DNA from 4 places in the Zavarzinia compransoris genome. Region 4 is predicted to be linked to each of the others. Evidence: predicted binding sites of a transcription regulator. Region 4 holds the regulator's gene; each other region holds the start of a gene.

Region 1 (4,015 bases), on a different contig from region 4:
GCCTTTCTCGCCGGGGCCTATGCCTGGTTCCTCGGCCGGATTCCGACCGCGGTCAGCGACCCCGAACGCCGGACCGACGGCATCGTGGTCCTGACCGGCGGCGCGCTCCGCCTCGACGAAGCGGCGCAGATCATGGCCGCGGGCCGGGCCCGGCGCCTGCTGATCTCCGGCGTCTCGACCGACAGCAAGCCCGAGGATATCCGCGAGCGCCTGCCCGCCCTGCCGGACGATCTGTTCCGCTGCTGCGTCGATCTCGGCTATCAGGCGCGCAACACCATCGGCAATGCGGAAGAGGCGGCGGCCTGGGCCCGGTCCCACGGCATGGCGACGCTGCGCGTGGTCACCGCCGCCTATCACATGCCGCGCACCCTGGTCGAACTGGACCGGGCCCTGCCCGGGGTCGAACTGGTGCCGCACCCGGTATTCCCCGAACGGGTATTCGAGAGCGGTTCGCTGCCCCCCGTGACAGCGCCGCTGGAATTCGCCAAATTCGTCGCCGCCCTGCTGCGCCGCCGCCTGAGCGAGGCATCGCCGCCGCAACCGGAACGGACCGCCCCGCCCGCGGAGAGCGCGGCGCCCGCCCCGGCCGACACCCTGCCGCCCCTGAGACCGGAAACGCCCTGATGACCTTGCTGACCTGGTTTCGATCGGCCGTCTTCAACCTTTATTTCTACGCCTGGACCGCGCTGTCGGCCCTGGTGCTGTCGCCGGCGCTGGTGATGCCGCGCAATCTCGGCATGCTGGCCGCCCGCTTCTGGGTCGGCGGGGTCAACCTCGGCCTCAGGCTGATCTGCGGCATCACGGTTGAGGTCAAGGGGCGCGAGCGCCTGGCCAACGGCCCGGTGCTGATCGCCGCCAAGCACCAGTCGGCCTGGGATACGATCGCGCTTCTGTCGATCTGCGGCATGCCCGCGGTCGTGCTCAAGCGCGAGCTGACCTGGATCCCGCTCTACGGCTGGTACATCCTGGTCATGCGCATGATCCCGATCGACCGTTCCGCCGGCGCCAAGGCGCTGAAGGACATGGTGCGCCGGGCCAAGGCTGCCGCCGCCGGGGGCCGTTCCGTGCTGATCTTCCCGCAAGGGACGCGGGTCGCCGTCGGCACCAAGGCCCCCTATCAGCCGGGGGTCGCCGCCCTTTACGCCCAATTGGGCCTGCCTTGCGTGCCGGTCGCGCTCAATTCCGGCCTGGTCTGGCCGCGCCGGGCGTTCCGCCGGCCGCCGGGCCGGATCACCGTCGAATTCCTGCCGCCGATCCCGCCGGGCCTGCGCCGCGATCCCTTCATGACCTCGCTCGAAGCCCAGGTCGAAGCCGCCTCCGACGCCCTGGCCGCGGTTGCCAAGGCCGGGCCGCCGGCCTAAATCTAGGGGCGCAGACGAATCGGGAACATTGCCCACGGCCCCATATATCGCTTGTGGATAAGTGTTGCGCCACAATTTCCAGGATTCGTGGATAAGTCCAATTCTGTAACAAAATCAGCATCTTGTGCTCGGGAACATTGTGGAAACAACCACGCCCGGCAATGAAAACAAAAAGAGAACGAAGGGGCGGCCGGATGGCCTATGATCGTTCACCGCCCGCCCTGTCACCCCCGAAGACCCACGTTGAGGACCGCGCCATGGTATCGATCGCGCCGATCAGCCAGCAGATCTGGGACATGAAGTACCGCCTGAAGGAAGCGGACGGTACGGTGATCGACGCCACCATCGAGGATACCTGGCAGCGCGTGGCGACCGCGCTGGCCGCGGTCGAACCCCCCGAGACGCGCGCCCGCCACGCCGCCGACTTCCATTCGGCGCTGGCCGATTTCCGCTTCATGCCGGCGGGCCGGATCGTCGCCGGCGCCGGCACCGATCGCCGGGTGACCCTGTTCAACTGTTTCGTCATGGGCACGGTGCCGGACGACATGTCGGGCATTTTCGAGCATCTGCGCGAAGCCGCCCTGACCATGCAGCAGGGCGGCGGCATCGGTTACGACTTCTCGACCCTGCGCCCCAAGGGCGCGCCGGTGAAAGGCGTCGGCGCCGACGCCTCCGGCCCCCTGCCCTTCATGGACGTCTGGGACAGCATGTGCCGGACCATCATGTCCGCCGGCTCGCGCCGGGGCGCCATGATGGCGACCATGCGCTGCGACCACCCGGATATCGAAGCCTTCATCGCGGCCAAGCGCGACCCCGGCCGCCTGCGCATGTTCAACCTCTCGGTCCTGGTCACCGATCCGTTCATGGCGGCGGTGGAACGGGACGAGCCCTGGAACCTCGTCTTCGACGGCGTCGTCTACAAGACCGTGCAGGCCCGCGACCTGTGGGACACGATCATGAAGGCGACCTATGCCTATGCCGAGCCGGGGGTGATCTTCATCGACCGGGTCAACCGGCTGAACAATCTCTGGTACGCGGAAACGATCAGCGCGACCAACCCCTGCGGCGAACAGCCCCTGCCGCCTTACGGCGCCTGCCTGCTCGGCTCGGTCAATCTCGCCCGCTTCGTCCGCAACCCCTTCGAGGAGACGGCGGATCTCGACCTCGCCGATCTCGACCGGGTGGTGCGCCTCGCCGTCCGCATGATGGACAATGTGGTCGATGCCTCGAACTTCCCCCTGCCCGAGCAATTGGCCGAGGCGAAGGCGAAGCGCCGCATCGGCCTTGGCGTCACCGGCCTTGCCGATGCCCTGATCATGTGCCGGGCGCGCTATGGCGGGCCCCAGGCGCTGCGCCTGATCGAGCGCTGGATGCACCAGATCCAGCGCTCGGCCTATCTCGCCTCGACCGAACTCGCCGCCGAGAAGGGCGCCTTCCCCCTGTTCGACCGCGAGAAATACCTGGCCGGCGAAGCGGTCCGCGGCCTCGATGCGGACGTGCGGGCGGCGATCGCGGCGCACGGCATCCGCAATGCGCTGCTCACCTCGATCGCGCCGACGGGGACGATCTCGCTCTTTGCCGACAATGTCTCCTCCGGCCTCGAACCGGTGTTTTCCTTCGCCTATACGCGGAAGGTCCTGATGCCCGACGGCACCCGCCGGGAAGAGGATGTGACCGATTACGCCTATCGCCTGTGGCGCCGCCTGAAGGGCGAGGCGCCCCTGCCGGATTATTTCGTCGATGCCCAGGTGCTGACCCCCGCCGACCATGTGCGGGTGCAGGCCATGGTGCAGAAATATGTCGACAGCTCGATCTCGAAGACCATCAACTGCCCGGAGGATATTTCCTTCGACGCCTTCAAGGACGTCTACCTGATGGCCTGGGCCGAGGGGTGCAAGGGCTGCACCACCTATCGCCCGAACGACATCACCGGCTCCGTCCTCTCCGTCGAGCCGAAGAAGGAGGAGAAGAAGCCGGAGGCCGAGCCCCAGCTGCCGCTGGAGACGCCGGCCGCCAGCGTCCGCCACGAGGATGTCTATGAGGCCGGCGGCGTCGTCTACATGACCCGGCCGCTGGACCGGCCGGAAGTGCTGCCGGGCAAGACCTACAAGGTGCGCTGGCCGGAATCGGAACACGCCCTCTATATCACCGTGAACGACGTCGTGCAGGAAGGCCGGCGCCGGCCGTTCGAGGTCTTCATCAACTCGAAGAACATGGAGCATTACGCCTGGACCGTGGCGCTGACGCGCATGATCTCGGCGGTGTTCCGGCGCGGCGGCGACGTCGCCTTCGTGGTCGAGGAACTGAAGGCGGTGTTCGATCCGCGCGGCGGCTATTGGATGCAGGGGCGTTACGTGCCCTCGCTGCTTGCCGCGATCGGCGAGGTGATCGAACAGCACCTGATCGACATCGGCTTCATCCAGTCGGCCAAGGTCGAGGTGCCGGAAAAATTCCAGCGCCTCGCCGAAGGCGGCAATGCGGGCACCGCCGGCCCCAAGGGGGCGCGCGGCTGCCCGCGCTGCGGCCAGCCGAGCCTGGTCCGCCAGGAGGGCTGCGACGCCTGCTTCTCCTGCGGTTACTCGAAGTGCGGCTGACGCTTAGAGTTTGTCCGCTTCATACTGAAGCGGACAAACTCCTGCTTTGTGCGCGGCCGT
Region 2 (4,015 bases), on a different contig from region 4:
CCGACAGATAGGGCCGGAAGTGGCGGGTGGCGAAAGTGACGGCGACGCGCGCCGCCAGGTGATCGGGCCCAAAGCCATGGTCGCCCCGGGCGGCGACGGTCACCGCCGTCGGCAGGTCCAGGGCGACTTCGGTCGCGAAGGTGGGGCCGGAGAGGACGGCCAGCGGCCGGCCGGGCAAGGCGGCCGCGCCCACCGCGCTCATCAGGGCGCCGGTTTCCCCCTCGACGCCCTTGGCGCAGATGACCACCGGAACGGCCGGCCCGAGCAGGGGCGCGACCTCGCCCAGCATGCGGCGCAGGTGCTGGGACGGCGTCACCATCAGGACGAGATCGGCCCCCGCGACCACCGCCGGCAGGTCGCCGGTGACGGCGATCGCCGCCGGCAGGTCGACCGGGGCCGGCAGGAAAGGATTGCGCCGGTCGCGCGCCACCGCTTCGACCACCGAGGCTTCCCGCGCCCAGAGCGCGACCCCGCGCCCGGCGCGATGGGCGGTGAGCGCCAGCGCCGTGCCCCAGGCCCCGGCGCCGACGATGGCGATGCGCTCGAACGGGCGCGGTTCAGCCCCTGTTCCCGACCCGGCGCTCATGCCCTGCCCTCCCTTGACGGGCGAGGATCAGAAGGGAATTTCGTCGTCGAGATCCGGGCCGCCGCCGAAGCCGCCGCCCGACCGGCCGCCGCCGCCGCCGCCACCGCCCGAGGACCGGCCGCCGCCGCCGCCAAAGCCGCCGCCGCCGCCCGACCGGCCGCCGCCCGAGCCGCCGCCGAAATCGCCGCCCATGTCGTCAGGCCCGCCCATGCCGCCGCCCTCGCCCTTGCCGTCGAGCAGGGTCAGTTCGCCGCGGAATTTCTGCAGCACGACTTCGGTCGAGAAACGCTCCTGGCCCTGCTGGTCGGTCCATTTCCGGGTCTGGAGCGCGCCTTCGACATAGACCTTGCTGCCCTTCCGCAGGTACTGCTGGGCGATGCGGGCCAGGTTCTCATTGAAGATGACGACGCGATGCCACTCCGTGCGCTCCTTGCGCTCGCCGGACATGCGGTCCTTCCAGGATTCCGAGGTGGCGACCGACAGGTTCACCACCGGGCTGCCGTCCTGCAGGTTGCGGGATTCCGGATCGCGGCCCAGGTTGCCGACCAGAATGACCTTGTTGACACTGCCCGCCATGGCTCTCCCCTTGGTGCTTGCGACACCGACAGACTAGAACATAATAAGAACGATGATGCCGACTCGATCAAGTGGCATGTTGCGACGTTTCTACTCATAATCCGCCGCCGAGGCATAGACTGCGATGAACCTTCAGACCATATCATGCCGTGGTTCGGTTTTCCGTCGCGTCCGCGTCGTGCCGCATTGCTGAGGCCCCATGTCGTCCAAGTTCATCTGCGTCCGCGGTGCCCGCGAACATAACCTCAAGAACGTCGACGTCGACATCCCGCGCGACAAGCTGGTGGTGATCACCGGCCTGTCCGGCTCGGGCAAGTCGTCCCTCGCCTTCGACACGATCTATGCCGAGGGCCAGCGCCGCTATGTCGAATCGCTGTCGGCCTATGCCCGCCAGTTCCTCGAACTGATGCAGAAGCCGGACGTCGACCAGATCGAGGGCCTGTCGCCCGCGATCTCGATCGAACAGAAGACGACCTCGCGCAACCCGCGCTCGACGGTCGGCACGGTCACCGAGATCTACGACTACCTGCGCCTGCTCTATGCCCGGATCGGCGTGCCCTATTCGCCGGCGACCGGCCTGCCGATCGAAAGCCAGACCATCAGCCAGATGGTCGACCGCATCCTGGCCCTGCCGGAGGGGACCCGCCTGCTCCTGATCGCGCCCTTCGTGCGCGGGCGGAAGGGCGAGTACCGCAAGGAACTGGCCGACCTGCAGAAGCGCGGCTTCCAGCGGGTGAAGGTGGACGGCACGCTCTACGACATTGCCGAGGTGCCGGCCCTCAACAAGAAGCTGAAGCACGATATCGACGTCGTGGTCGACCGGGTGGTGGTGAAGCCCGAGATCGCCTCGCGCCTGGCCGACAGCCTGGAAACCGCGCTCGAACTGGCCGACGGCATCGCCGTCGCCGAGAACGCGGCGACCGGCGAGACCACCCTGTTCTCGCAGAAATTCGCCTGCCCGGTCTCGGGCTTCACCATTCCCGAGATCGAGCCCCGGCTCTTTTCCTTCAACAATCCCTTCGGCGCCTGCCCGTCCTGCGACGGGCTGGGGGTGAGACTCTATTTCGATCCGGCCCTGATCGTGCCGGACGACAATCTCAGCCTCGGCCAGGGCGCGATCGCGCCCTGGGCCAAGACGATTTCCGCCTTCTTCACCCAGACCCTGGAAAGCCTGGCGCGGGCCTATAAGTTCAGCCTGCACAAGCCCTGGCGCGACCTGCCGGACAATGTCCGCGACCTGCTGCTGAACGGTTCGGGCAAGACCGCCGTCACCATGACCTATGAGGACGGCACCCGCCGCTTCGAGACCACCAAGCCGTTCGAGGGCGTGATCCCCAACCTGCAACGGCGCTGGAAGGAAACCGAAAGCGACTGGATGCGCGAGGAGCTTTCGGCCTATCAGTCCGCCTCGGAATGCGAGGCGTGCCACGGCCACCGCCTGAAGCCCGAGGCGCTGGCGGTGAAGATCGGCGGTCTTCATGTCGGCGAGGTGACGGAGAAATCGATCGCCGAGGCGGCGCGCTGGTTCCTGGACCTCACCGACCGGCTGACCCCGAAGCAGGCCGAGATCGCCGCCCGCATCCTCAAGGAAATCAACGAGCGCCTGGGCTTCCTGGTCAATGTCGGGCTCGACTACCTGACCATGGCGCGGGCCTCCGGCACCCTGTCCGGCGGGGAAAGCCAGCGCATCCGCCTCGCCTCGCAGATCGGCTCGGGCCTGACCGGCGTACTCTACGTCCTCGACGAACCCTCGATCGGCCTGCACCAGCGCGACAATGACCGGCTGATCGAAACCCTGAAGCGCCTGCGCAATCTCGGCAATACGGTGATCGTGGTCGAGCACGACGAGGATGCGATCCGCACCGCCGACCATGTCATCGACATGGGCCCCGCCGCCGGCATCCACGGCGGCCAGGTGATCGCCGCCGGCACCCCGGCCGAGATCATGGCCAATCCCGCCAGCCTGACCGGGCAATATCTCTCGGGCGCGCGGTCGGTGCCGATCCCGGCACTCCGCCGGCCCTTCGACAGGAAGCGCATGCTGTCCATCGTCGGGGCGCGCGGCAACAACCTGAAGGCCGTGACGGCCCGCATCCCGCTCGGCACCTTCACCTGCGTGACCGGCGTTTCCGGCGGCGGCAAGTCGACCCTGATCATCGAAACCCTGTTCAAGGGCCTGTCGCGGCGCCTGAGCGGCAGCCGGGACCTGGCCGCCCCCCATGATGCGATCGAGGGCGTCGACCTGTTGGACAAGGTGATCGACATCGACCAGTCGCCGATCGGGCGCACGCCGCGCTCCAACCCGGCGACCTATACCGGCGCCTTCACCCCGATCCGCGACTGGTTCGCCGGCCTGCCCGAGGCCCAGGCCCGCGGCTACAAGGCCGGGCGCTTCTCCTTCAACGTGAAGGGCGGGCGCTGCGAGGCGTGCCAGGGCGACGGCGTCATCAAGATCGAGATGCACTTCCTGCCCGACGTCTACGTCCAATGCGACGTCTGCAAGGGCAGGCGCTACAACCGCGAAACCCTGGACGTCACCTTCAAGGACCGCTCGATCGCCGACGTGCTGGACATGACGATCGAGGAGGCGGCTGAATTCTTCAAGGCCGTGCCCGCCGTGCGCGACAAGATGGAAACCCTGAAGCGGGTCGGCCTCGGTTACATCAAGGTCGGCCAGCAGGCGACGACGCTGTCGGGCGGCGAGGCCCAGCGCGTGAAGCTGGCCAAGGAACTGTCGAAGCGCGCCACCGGCCGCACCCTCTATATCCTCGACGAGCCGACCACCGGCCTTCATTTCGAGGATGTGCGGAAACTGATGGAAGTGCTCCAGGCCCTGGTCGAGACCGGCAACAC
Region 3 (4,015 bases), on a different contig from region 4:
GGACGGCGGCGAGATCCGCCTGGGCGGCAAGCGCGCCCGGATCGAGAGCGGCGGCTACTACATCGAGCCGACGGTCTTCGACAAGGTCAGCCCGACCGCCCGCATCGCCCAGGAAGAAATCTTCGGCCCCGTACTCTCGACCATCACCTTCAACGGGCTGGACGAGGCGATCCGCATCGGCAACGGCACGATCTACGGCCTCGCCTCCGCGATCTGGACCAAGGACATCGACAAGGCGCTGAAGGCGGCGCGGGCCCTGCGCGCCGGCCTCGTCTGGATCAACGGCTGGGACGAGGACGATATCACCGTGCCCTTCGGCGGGGTCAAGCAGTCGGGCACCGGCCGCGACCGCTCGCTTCACGCCATGGAAAAATACACCCAGCTGAAATCGACCTGGATCAGCATCCGCTGACAAAGAGAAGCCCCCTTCCCTGACCGGAAGGGGGCTTCGAGGGGCCACGGGAACGCGGGGCACGCGGCTTCCCGTGGGGTAAGGGAAACGCGCTTACGCGTCCTCGGCCGAGCCTTCGGCGTCGGCCTCCGGGCTGCCGGTCATCGCGGCGGAAACGATGCCGGCATTGGCGCGGATCTTCCGCTCGATCTCGTCCGCCATCTCGGGGTGGCTGGCGAGGAAAGTCTTGGCGTTCTCGCGGCCCTGGCCGATGCGCTGGCTGTCGTAGGAGAACCACGAGCCCGACTTGTCGACGATGCCGGCCTTGATGCCGAGGTCGATCAATTCGCCGGTCTTCGAGGTGCCTTCGCCATACATGATATCGAACAGCGCTTCCTTGAACGGCGGCGCCATCTTGTTCTTGACCACCTTCACCTTGGTCTGGTTGCCGACCACCTCTTCCTTGTCCTTGATCGCGCCGATGCGGCGGATGTCGAGACGGACCGAGGCATAGAACTTCAGGGCATTGCCGCCGGTGGTGGTTTCCGGATTGCCGAACATCACGCCGATCTTCTGGCGGATCTGGTTGATGAAGATCACCATGCAGTTCGACTTGGAGATCGAGCCGGTCAGCTTGCGCAGGGCCTGGGACATCAGGCGGGCCTGGAGGCCGACATGGGAATCGCCCATCTCGCCCTCGAGTTCGGCGCGGGGCGTGAGCGCCGCCACCGAATCGATCACCAGCACTTCGACCGCGCCGGAGCGGACCAGCGTATCGGCGATTTCCAGCGCCTGTTCGCCGGTGTCGGGCTGGGAGATCAGCAATTCGTCGACGTCGACGCCGAGCTTGCGGGCATAGATCGGGTCGAGCGCATGTTCCGCGTCGACGAAGGCGCAGATGCCGCCCTTGCGCTGGGCATTGGCGACGACCTGAAGGGCGAGCGTGGTCTTGCCCGAGGATTCGGGGCCGTAGATCTCGACGATGCGGCCGCGCGGCAGGCCGCCGATGCCGAGGGCGATGTCGAGCCCGAGCGAGCCGGTCGAGACCGCCTCGGCCTCCACCGCGCTTTCGCGGGCGCCGAGCTTCATCACCGAGCCCTTGCCGAAGGCGCGTTCAATCTGCCCGAGAGCGGCCTCGAGGGCCTTCTGCTTGTCCATGTTTTCCGATCCGACGAGGCGCAAGGCTGGCGACGACATGTAGAGGACCTCCTTATTCCAAAGCCCCCGGCGCGTTTCAACCCGCCAATGCAGGGCCCCGAGCGGTTTTCCCTTGGCCCTCAATGTACCTTATTTGTTCCCGCCCGCAATCCTGTTTTGTTCTCGTTTCACCCTATTTGCCGTCCAGCACCTCGCGCACCAGGGCGCCCAGCTGCTTCAGGCTGAAGGGCTTGGCCAGGAAGGTGAAGGCGAGGCCGGGGTCCAGGCTCTTGCGGAACTGTTCCTCGGCATAGCCGGAAATCAGGATCACCTTGAGGTCGGGCAGCAATTCCTGGGCGCGGCGCGCCAGCGAGGGCCCGTCCATGGTCGGCATCACCACGTCGGAGATCAGCAGCTCGATTCGCGCCGCGCCGCTTTCGATGATCTCGAGCGCCTCCTCGCCGGTCGGGGCTTCGAGCACCTGATAGCCCTGGCGGCGCAGGGCCCGGACCGAGAAATTGCGCACCGCATCCTCGTCCTCGACGATGAGCACGGTTTCATTGCCGGGGGCGGCCGCGGTCTCGGGCTTTTCGGGTGCCTCGGCCGCCGCCTCCGTATCCGCCTCGGCGCCGCCGACATGGCGCGGCAGGGCGATGCGGAAGGTGGTGCCCTGGCCCGGCTCGCTGTCGACGGTGATCGAGCCGCCGGTCTGCTTCACGATGCCATAGACGGTGGAAAGGCCGAGGCCGGTGCCCGCCCCCACTTCCTTGGTGGTGAAGAAGGGCTCGAAGATCTTGGGCAGGACGTCGCGGGGAATGCCGTGGCCGCTGTCCGCGACCTCGATCATCACATAGTCGCCGGGCGGCAGCTGCAGGGCCGGATGGCGGCGCAATTCGCGGCGCGACAGGTTGCGGGTCTTGATGGTGATGCGGCCGCCCTCGGCCATGGCGTCGCGGGCATTGACGACGAGGTTGATGATCACCTGGTCGAACTGGCTGGGGTCGACGCGGACGAGGCCGAGATCGGGGGCATGCTGGAGATCGAGGCGGATATTGGCGCCGATCAGGCGCCGCAGCAATGTGGAGAGGTCGTTCAGCGTATCGCGGATGTCGATGATCTTGGGCCGCAGCGTCTGCCGGCGCGAGAAGGCGAGCAGCTGGCGGACCAGGTTGGCGGCGCGATTGGCGTTCTGCTTGATCTGCATGACGTCGGGGAAGGAATCGTCCCCCGGCCCGTGGCGGGTGAGCAGCAGGTCGCAGAAGCCGATGATGGCGGTCAGCAGGTTGTTGAAATCATGGGCGATGCCGCCGGCGAGCTGGCCCACGGCCTGCATCTTCTGGGACTGGACAAATTGTTCCTCCAGCGCCTTCTGGGCGGAGACGTCGAGCATATAGACGATGCGGGTGGTGGTGCGCTCGCCGCCGATGTGGACCCGGCTGGCGCGGGTCGCGAACAGGCGGAGCGTCAGGCTGGGGGTCGCCTTGAAGCGCAATTCGGCGCTGGCCCCGTCGGCCCCGGCCAGGACCTGGGCGAAATCGGCGCCGGCGCGGTCGTCGTCGGGCGGCCAGTCGATCATCTGGCGCAGGTCCTGGCCCAGCACTTCCTCGGGCTCGGGCCGGCCGGCGACCATTTCGGCGAAGACCGGGTTGGCTTCCTCGACCCGGCCCTCGGCGGTCAGCGCGGCGATGCCGACCGGGGCATCGTCGATGAAGCGGCCGAAGCGCTCCGCCGATTCGGCCAGGGCCTCGACCGAGCGCACGATCTCGCGGAGATCGATGATCAGGCCGCCGCGCGGCGCCGTGCCGCCGGCGCCGCCCTGCAACACCACTTCGACCGGGAAACTCTCGTCGTCGACCGGCAGGAGATCGGCGCGGTAGCGGTCGTCGCCGACATCGGCATGGGCCGCGGGCCGGAAGATTTCGTAGATCGACAGGCCGCCGGCATAGATATCCTCGATCGGGCGGCCGAGCCAATTGGCCAGCGTCGCATTGATCGCCGTGACCGCGCCGCGCGGGTCCATCTCGAACCAGCCGAGGTCGGCATGCTCGAAAATGCCGGGATCGATGCTCGGCGCCTCGATCACGTCGCGGACCGTCAGCAGGTAGTAATGGGCCAGGGTGCCGAGGCCCCGCCCCACCACCTCGATCTGGCGGCCGCTGGGCACCAGGGCGAAGCGGCGCTCCTGGCCGCGCTCCACCGCCTCGACCCAGGGCTCGGGCACGGTGTCCCGCGGCAGCCCCATGGCGGCCCAGGGCATATTGTGCTGGATGACGATGCCCTCGGGCCCGATCACCGCCCGCGCCACCGCCGACAATTCCATGGCCGGGCCGATCTCTTCGATCATGGCCTCGACCGACTGGCGCCGGCGCCGCGCCGTCAGCGAATTGCGAAGCGTGATCGCCATCATCGGGATCGCCACCGCCACCCCCCCGACGATGCCGTAAAGGACGTCGCCGGTGGCGATGCCGACGCCGATCAGGGCGCCGC
Region 4 (4,015 bases):
ATTCTCGCGGCGGGGGCCTATACGGTGGTCGCCGGCCTCGACGTGCCGGCGCAGCGCAGCTTCATCATGACCGCCATCGTCCTGGTCGCGGTGATCGCCGACCGGCTGGCGATCACGCTGCGCCTGGTCGCCATTGCCGCCGCCGTGATCCTGCTGCTGGAACCGGAAAGCCTGACCGCGCCCGGTTTCGGCATGTCCTTCGCCTCGGTCACCGCCCTTGTCGCCGGCTTCGAGGCGGTGCGGACGCCGCTGGCCCGTTGGCGGGCGCAGACCGGGCTTTTCGGGCGCGGGGGCCTGGCCCTGCTCGGTATCCTGCTCTCGGGCGTGCTGGCGACCGTGGCCACGGCGCCCTTCGGGGTCGCCCATTTCGGCCAGTTCTCCGCCTATGGCATCGTCGCCAACCTCGTGGCCGTGCCTTGGACCGGCTTTCTCGTCATGCCGCTGATCGTGGTCGCGGCTTTGCTCATGCCCTTCGGTGCCGAGGGGCCGGTGCTGGCCCTGCTCGGGCCGGCGATCGGGGTGATCGATGCGCTGGCGGCCGAAATCGCCGCCTTGCCCGGGGCACAGCTATCGGTGCCGGCCATGGGGCAGGGGGCGCTGGTCCTGATGGTGCTGGCGGGCCTGTCGCTGTGCCTGTGGCGGGGGCGGCTGCGGCTCAGCGCGCTCGCGTTCCTCGCGGCCGGCCTCGGCCTCTGGGCGGCCGAGATCGCCGATCCGCCCCGCCTGCTGATTCACGAGGAAGGCCGGGCGGTCGCCACGGTGCGGGACGGCGCCCTGGTCGCCCTGCCGCCGGCCAGCCCTCGTTTCGTGATCGAGCAATGGCAGGAACGCCTGGGCCTGGGCACCCTTGCCGTTACCGCCCGGGCCGAGGCTTGCGAGGGCCGCCGCTGCCGCCTGGCCCTGCCCGGCGGCGGCGAGGCGGTGATCGATACGGCAGCGGAAGCGGCGGAGATCCCCTGTGCCGCCGTGGTCATCCTGACGGCGCGGGAGGCGGCGGCCCCGGCGGATTGCCCCGGCCTCGTCCTTGGCCCGTCACGCCTCGCCGGGCGCGGCACGCTGGTGATCGACGGCGAGGGGCGCCTGAGCGATACGGCGGCGGCGCGCGGCCGGCGCCCCTGGACGCCGGGCTGGTGGGCGCCCGTTCAGTGATAGCGGCGGAACAGGCCGACCAGCCGGCCCTGGACCTTCACCCGGTCGGGGCCGAAGATCCGCGTCTCATAGGCGGCATTGGCGGGTTCGAGGGCGATCGTATTGCCCTTGCGGCGCAGGCGCTTCAAGGTCGCCTCGGCGTCGTCGATCAGGGCGACCACGATGGTGCCGTTCTCCGCCGTGTCGGCGCGGCGGATGATGACCACGTCGCCGTCGTTGATGCCGGCCTCGACCATGGAATCGCCCTGCACCTCGAGGGCGTAATGTTCGCCCTTGCCGAGCAGGCTGGCGGGGACGGCGACGCTGCGGGAATTGTCCGACAGCGCCTCGATCGGGGTGCCGGCGGCGATCCGCCCGTGCAGGGGCAGGGAGACGGCGGCCAGGCCCTCGTCCGTGCGCGCGGCGGGCAGGGGGGTGGAGAAGGTGCCGGTGATCACCTTGCCGTCGGTCGCGGCGATGCGCGGCCCCTTGGTGGTCTTGATCGGATCGGGCAGGCGCGTGACTTCGAGCGCCCGGGCGCGATGGGCGAGGCGGCGGATGAAGCCCCGTTCCTCCAGCGCCGTGATCAGGCGGTGAATGCCCGACTTCGATTTCAGGTTCAGGGCGTCCTTCATCTCGTCGAACGAGGGCGACACGCCCTTTTCCCGCAGGCGGGCGTCGATGAAGACGAGCAATTCATATTGCTTCTTGGTCAGCATGGCCCGCCCCTATGGAATCGGTTATTGGAACATTCGCGGAACACTTGTCAGTGTTCTATTTTGGTTCCAGGTCCCCGTCAAGTCGTTCAGGCTTTCAAGTCGTTCAGGCCTTCAATTTCTTGAACTTTTCCGCCGCCTGGACCAGGGCGGCGCGAATCCCGGGCTCGAAGGCGCTGTGGCCGGCATCGGGCACGACCTTGTAGCCCGCCTCGGGCCAGGCGCGGTGCAGGTCGTCGGCGGAGCGGATGGGGCAGACCATGTCATAGCGCCCCTGCACGATCTCCGCCGGGATGTGGCGGATGCGCCCGACGTCTTCGAGCAATTGATCGGGGCGGAGGAAGCAATCGTTGACGAAGTAATGCGCCTCGATCCGGGCGAGGCCGAGGGCGGTGACATCCTCGCCGAAGCCGCGCACCGTCTCGGGGCTGGGCAGCAAGGTCGAGCAGGCGCCCTCATAGGTGCTCCACACCCGTGCCGCCGGCAGGTGGACGGCGGGGTCCGGATCGGTCAGGCGGCGGTGGTAGTGGCCGAGGATGTCGTCCCGTTCCGCTTCCGGCAGATAGCCGGCGAAGCGGCGCCAGTTCTCGGGGAAGACTTCCTTCATGCCGTAGAGGAACCAGTGAAGCTCGCTCGGCCGGCACAGGAAGATGCCGCGCAGGATGAGGGCGATCACCTGTTCAGGGTGGGTTTCGGCATAGGCGAGGCCGAGGGTCGAGCCCCAGCTGCCGCCGAAGACGATCCAGCGCTCGATGCGCAGATGCTCGCGCAGGCGTTCCATGTCGGCGATCAGGTCCGGGGTCGTGTTCCGCTCGATCGCGCCGAAGGGGCGGGAGCGGCCGGCGCCGCGCTGGTCGAAGACGACGATGCAATAGATCTCGGGGTCGAAGAAGCGCCGGTGGATGGGCTTCGCGCCCGAGCCCGGGCCGCCGTGCACGAAGACGACCGGCAGGCCGCGCACATTGCCCGATACTTCCCAATAGACGGCATGGCCGTCGCCCGTATCGAGATGGCCGGTCAGGACGGGTTCGATCTCGGGGTAGAGGTCGCTGCGCATGTCGAAATCCAACCGTCAGATCTGGTCGAGAAGAATGGCGGGCACCAGGGCGCCGGCGGGCAGTGCCGGCGCCAGTACCGGCCGCTGGATCAGCGCGTCGGCCAGGGCCAGCGTCCGCAGCTGCGACGAATCCTGCACCGGCGCCGGCTGGGCCAGGGGAATGCCGTCGGCGCCCGGGGCCAGGGTCGCGCGGACGTAATCCTCGCGCTTGTCGTTGGCGCCCAGCGGGCTTGCCAGGCGCACCTCGGCAAGGCGGGGGGCGGCGCCGGGCAGGCCCGACAGGCGCTCGATCGCGGGGCCGAGGAAGAGCAGGGAACAGACGAAGGCCGAAACCGGGTTGCCCGGCAGGCCGAGCAGCGGCGTATCGCCGTGGCGCCCGAACATCAGGGGCTTGCCCGGCCGCATCGCGATCTTCCAGAAGTCGAGGGTGGCGCCGTCGCCGGCCAGGACCCGGGCGATCAGGTCATGGTCGCCGACCGAGGCCCCGCCCAGCGTGACCAGGAGATCGGCGCCGGCGGCCCGGCCCGCGCGGGTGGCGATATCGGCGGCATCGTCCCGGGCGATGCCGAGGTCGACGGCGGTCGCCCCCCGGGCCTCGATGAAGGCGAGCAGGGCCGGCCGCGCGGCATCGACGATCTGGGCCGGGCCCCGCGGCAGGCCGGGCGGGACCAGTTCGTCGCCGGTGGCGAGCACGGCGATGCGCGGCCGGCGATGGACGTCGATCCGGGGCACGTCGGCGGCGGCGAGCAGGCCGATATCGCGCACCCCGAGGCGCCGGGGGGCGCTGTAGAGAAGGTCGCCCGTGGCGAAATCGAGGCCGGCGGGGCGGACAAAGCGGCCGGGGCCCGGCACGTCGGCGAGGTGAACGAGGTCGCCCTCGTGCCGCGCGTCCTCCTGGATGGCGACGGCATCGGCGCCCGCGGGCACCGGGGCGCCAGTGAAGATGCGCACCGTCTCGCCCGGGGCCACGGCACCGGCAAAGCCCCGCCCGGCGGCGGATTCGCCGATCGCGCGCAAGGGACCGGCGCCGTCGGCGCTGCGCACCGCCCAGCCGTCCATGGCGGAAACGGCGACCGGCGGCTGGGTGCGGCGGGCGGCGACATCGGCGGCGAGA

The links. The regulator LexA, encoded in region 4, represses DNA repair genes until DNA is damaged. The targets are predictions, from matches to a motif close to ATGTTCTANTTTGGTTC.
Region 1: a site for LexA is predicted at 1,527-1,543, ahead of DKG75_RS07065 (adenosylcobalamin-dependent ribonucleoside-diphosphate reductase). Genes of this name have one in related genera too.
Region 2: a site for LexA is predicted at 1,199-1,215, ahead of uvrA (excinuclease ABC subunit UvrA). Genes of this name have one in related genera too.
Region 3: a site for LexA is predicted at 1,672-1,688, ahead of recA (recombinase RecA). Genes of this name have one in related genera too.

What each region holds. Positions count from the first base shown of each region.
Region 1 is NZ_QGLF01000002.1:263,349-267,363, reverse strand. Features, by position in the region: gene DKG75_RS07075 (YdcF family protein) at 1-624, shown strand, start outside; gene DKG75_RS07070 (lysophospholipid acyltransferase family protein) at 624-1,361, shown strand; gene DKG75_RS07065 (adenosylcobalamin-dependent ribonucleoside-diphosphate reductase) at 1,619-3,955, shown strand.
Region 2 is NZ_QGLF01000004.1:572,508-576,522, reverse strand. Features, by position in the region: gene DKG75_RS16720 (NAD(P)H-dependent glycerol-3-phosphate dehydrogenase) at 1-586, opposite strand, end outside; gene ssb (single-stranded DNA-binding protein) at 614-1,162, opposite strand; gene uvrA (excinuclease ABC subunit UvrA) at 1,362-4,015, shown strand, end outside.
Region 3 is NZ_QGLF01000004.1:279,876-283,890, reverse strand. Features, by position in the region: gene DKG75_RS15265 (aldehyde dehydrogenase) at 1-412, shown strand, start outside; gene recA (recombinase RecA) at 506-1,588, opposite strand; gene DKG75_RS15255 (hybrid sensor histidine kinase/response regulator) at 1,722-4,015, opposite strand, start outside.
Region 4 is NZ_QGLF01000001.1:906,599-910,613, reverse strand. Features, by position in the region: gene DKG75_RS04500 (ComEC/Rec2 family competence protein) at 1-1,149, shown strand, start outside; gene lexA (transcriptional repressor LexA) at 1,143-1,847, opposite strand; gene pip (prolyl aminopeptidase) at 1,951-2,901, opposite strand; gene DKG75_RS04485 (molybdopterin molybdotransferase MoeA) at 2,917-4,015, opposite strand, start outside.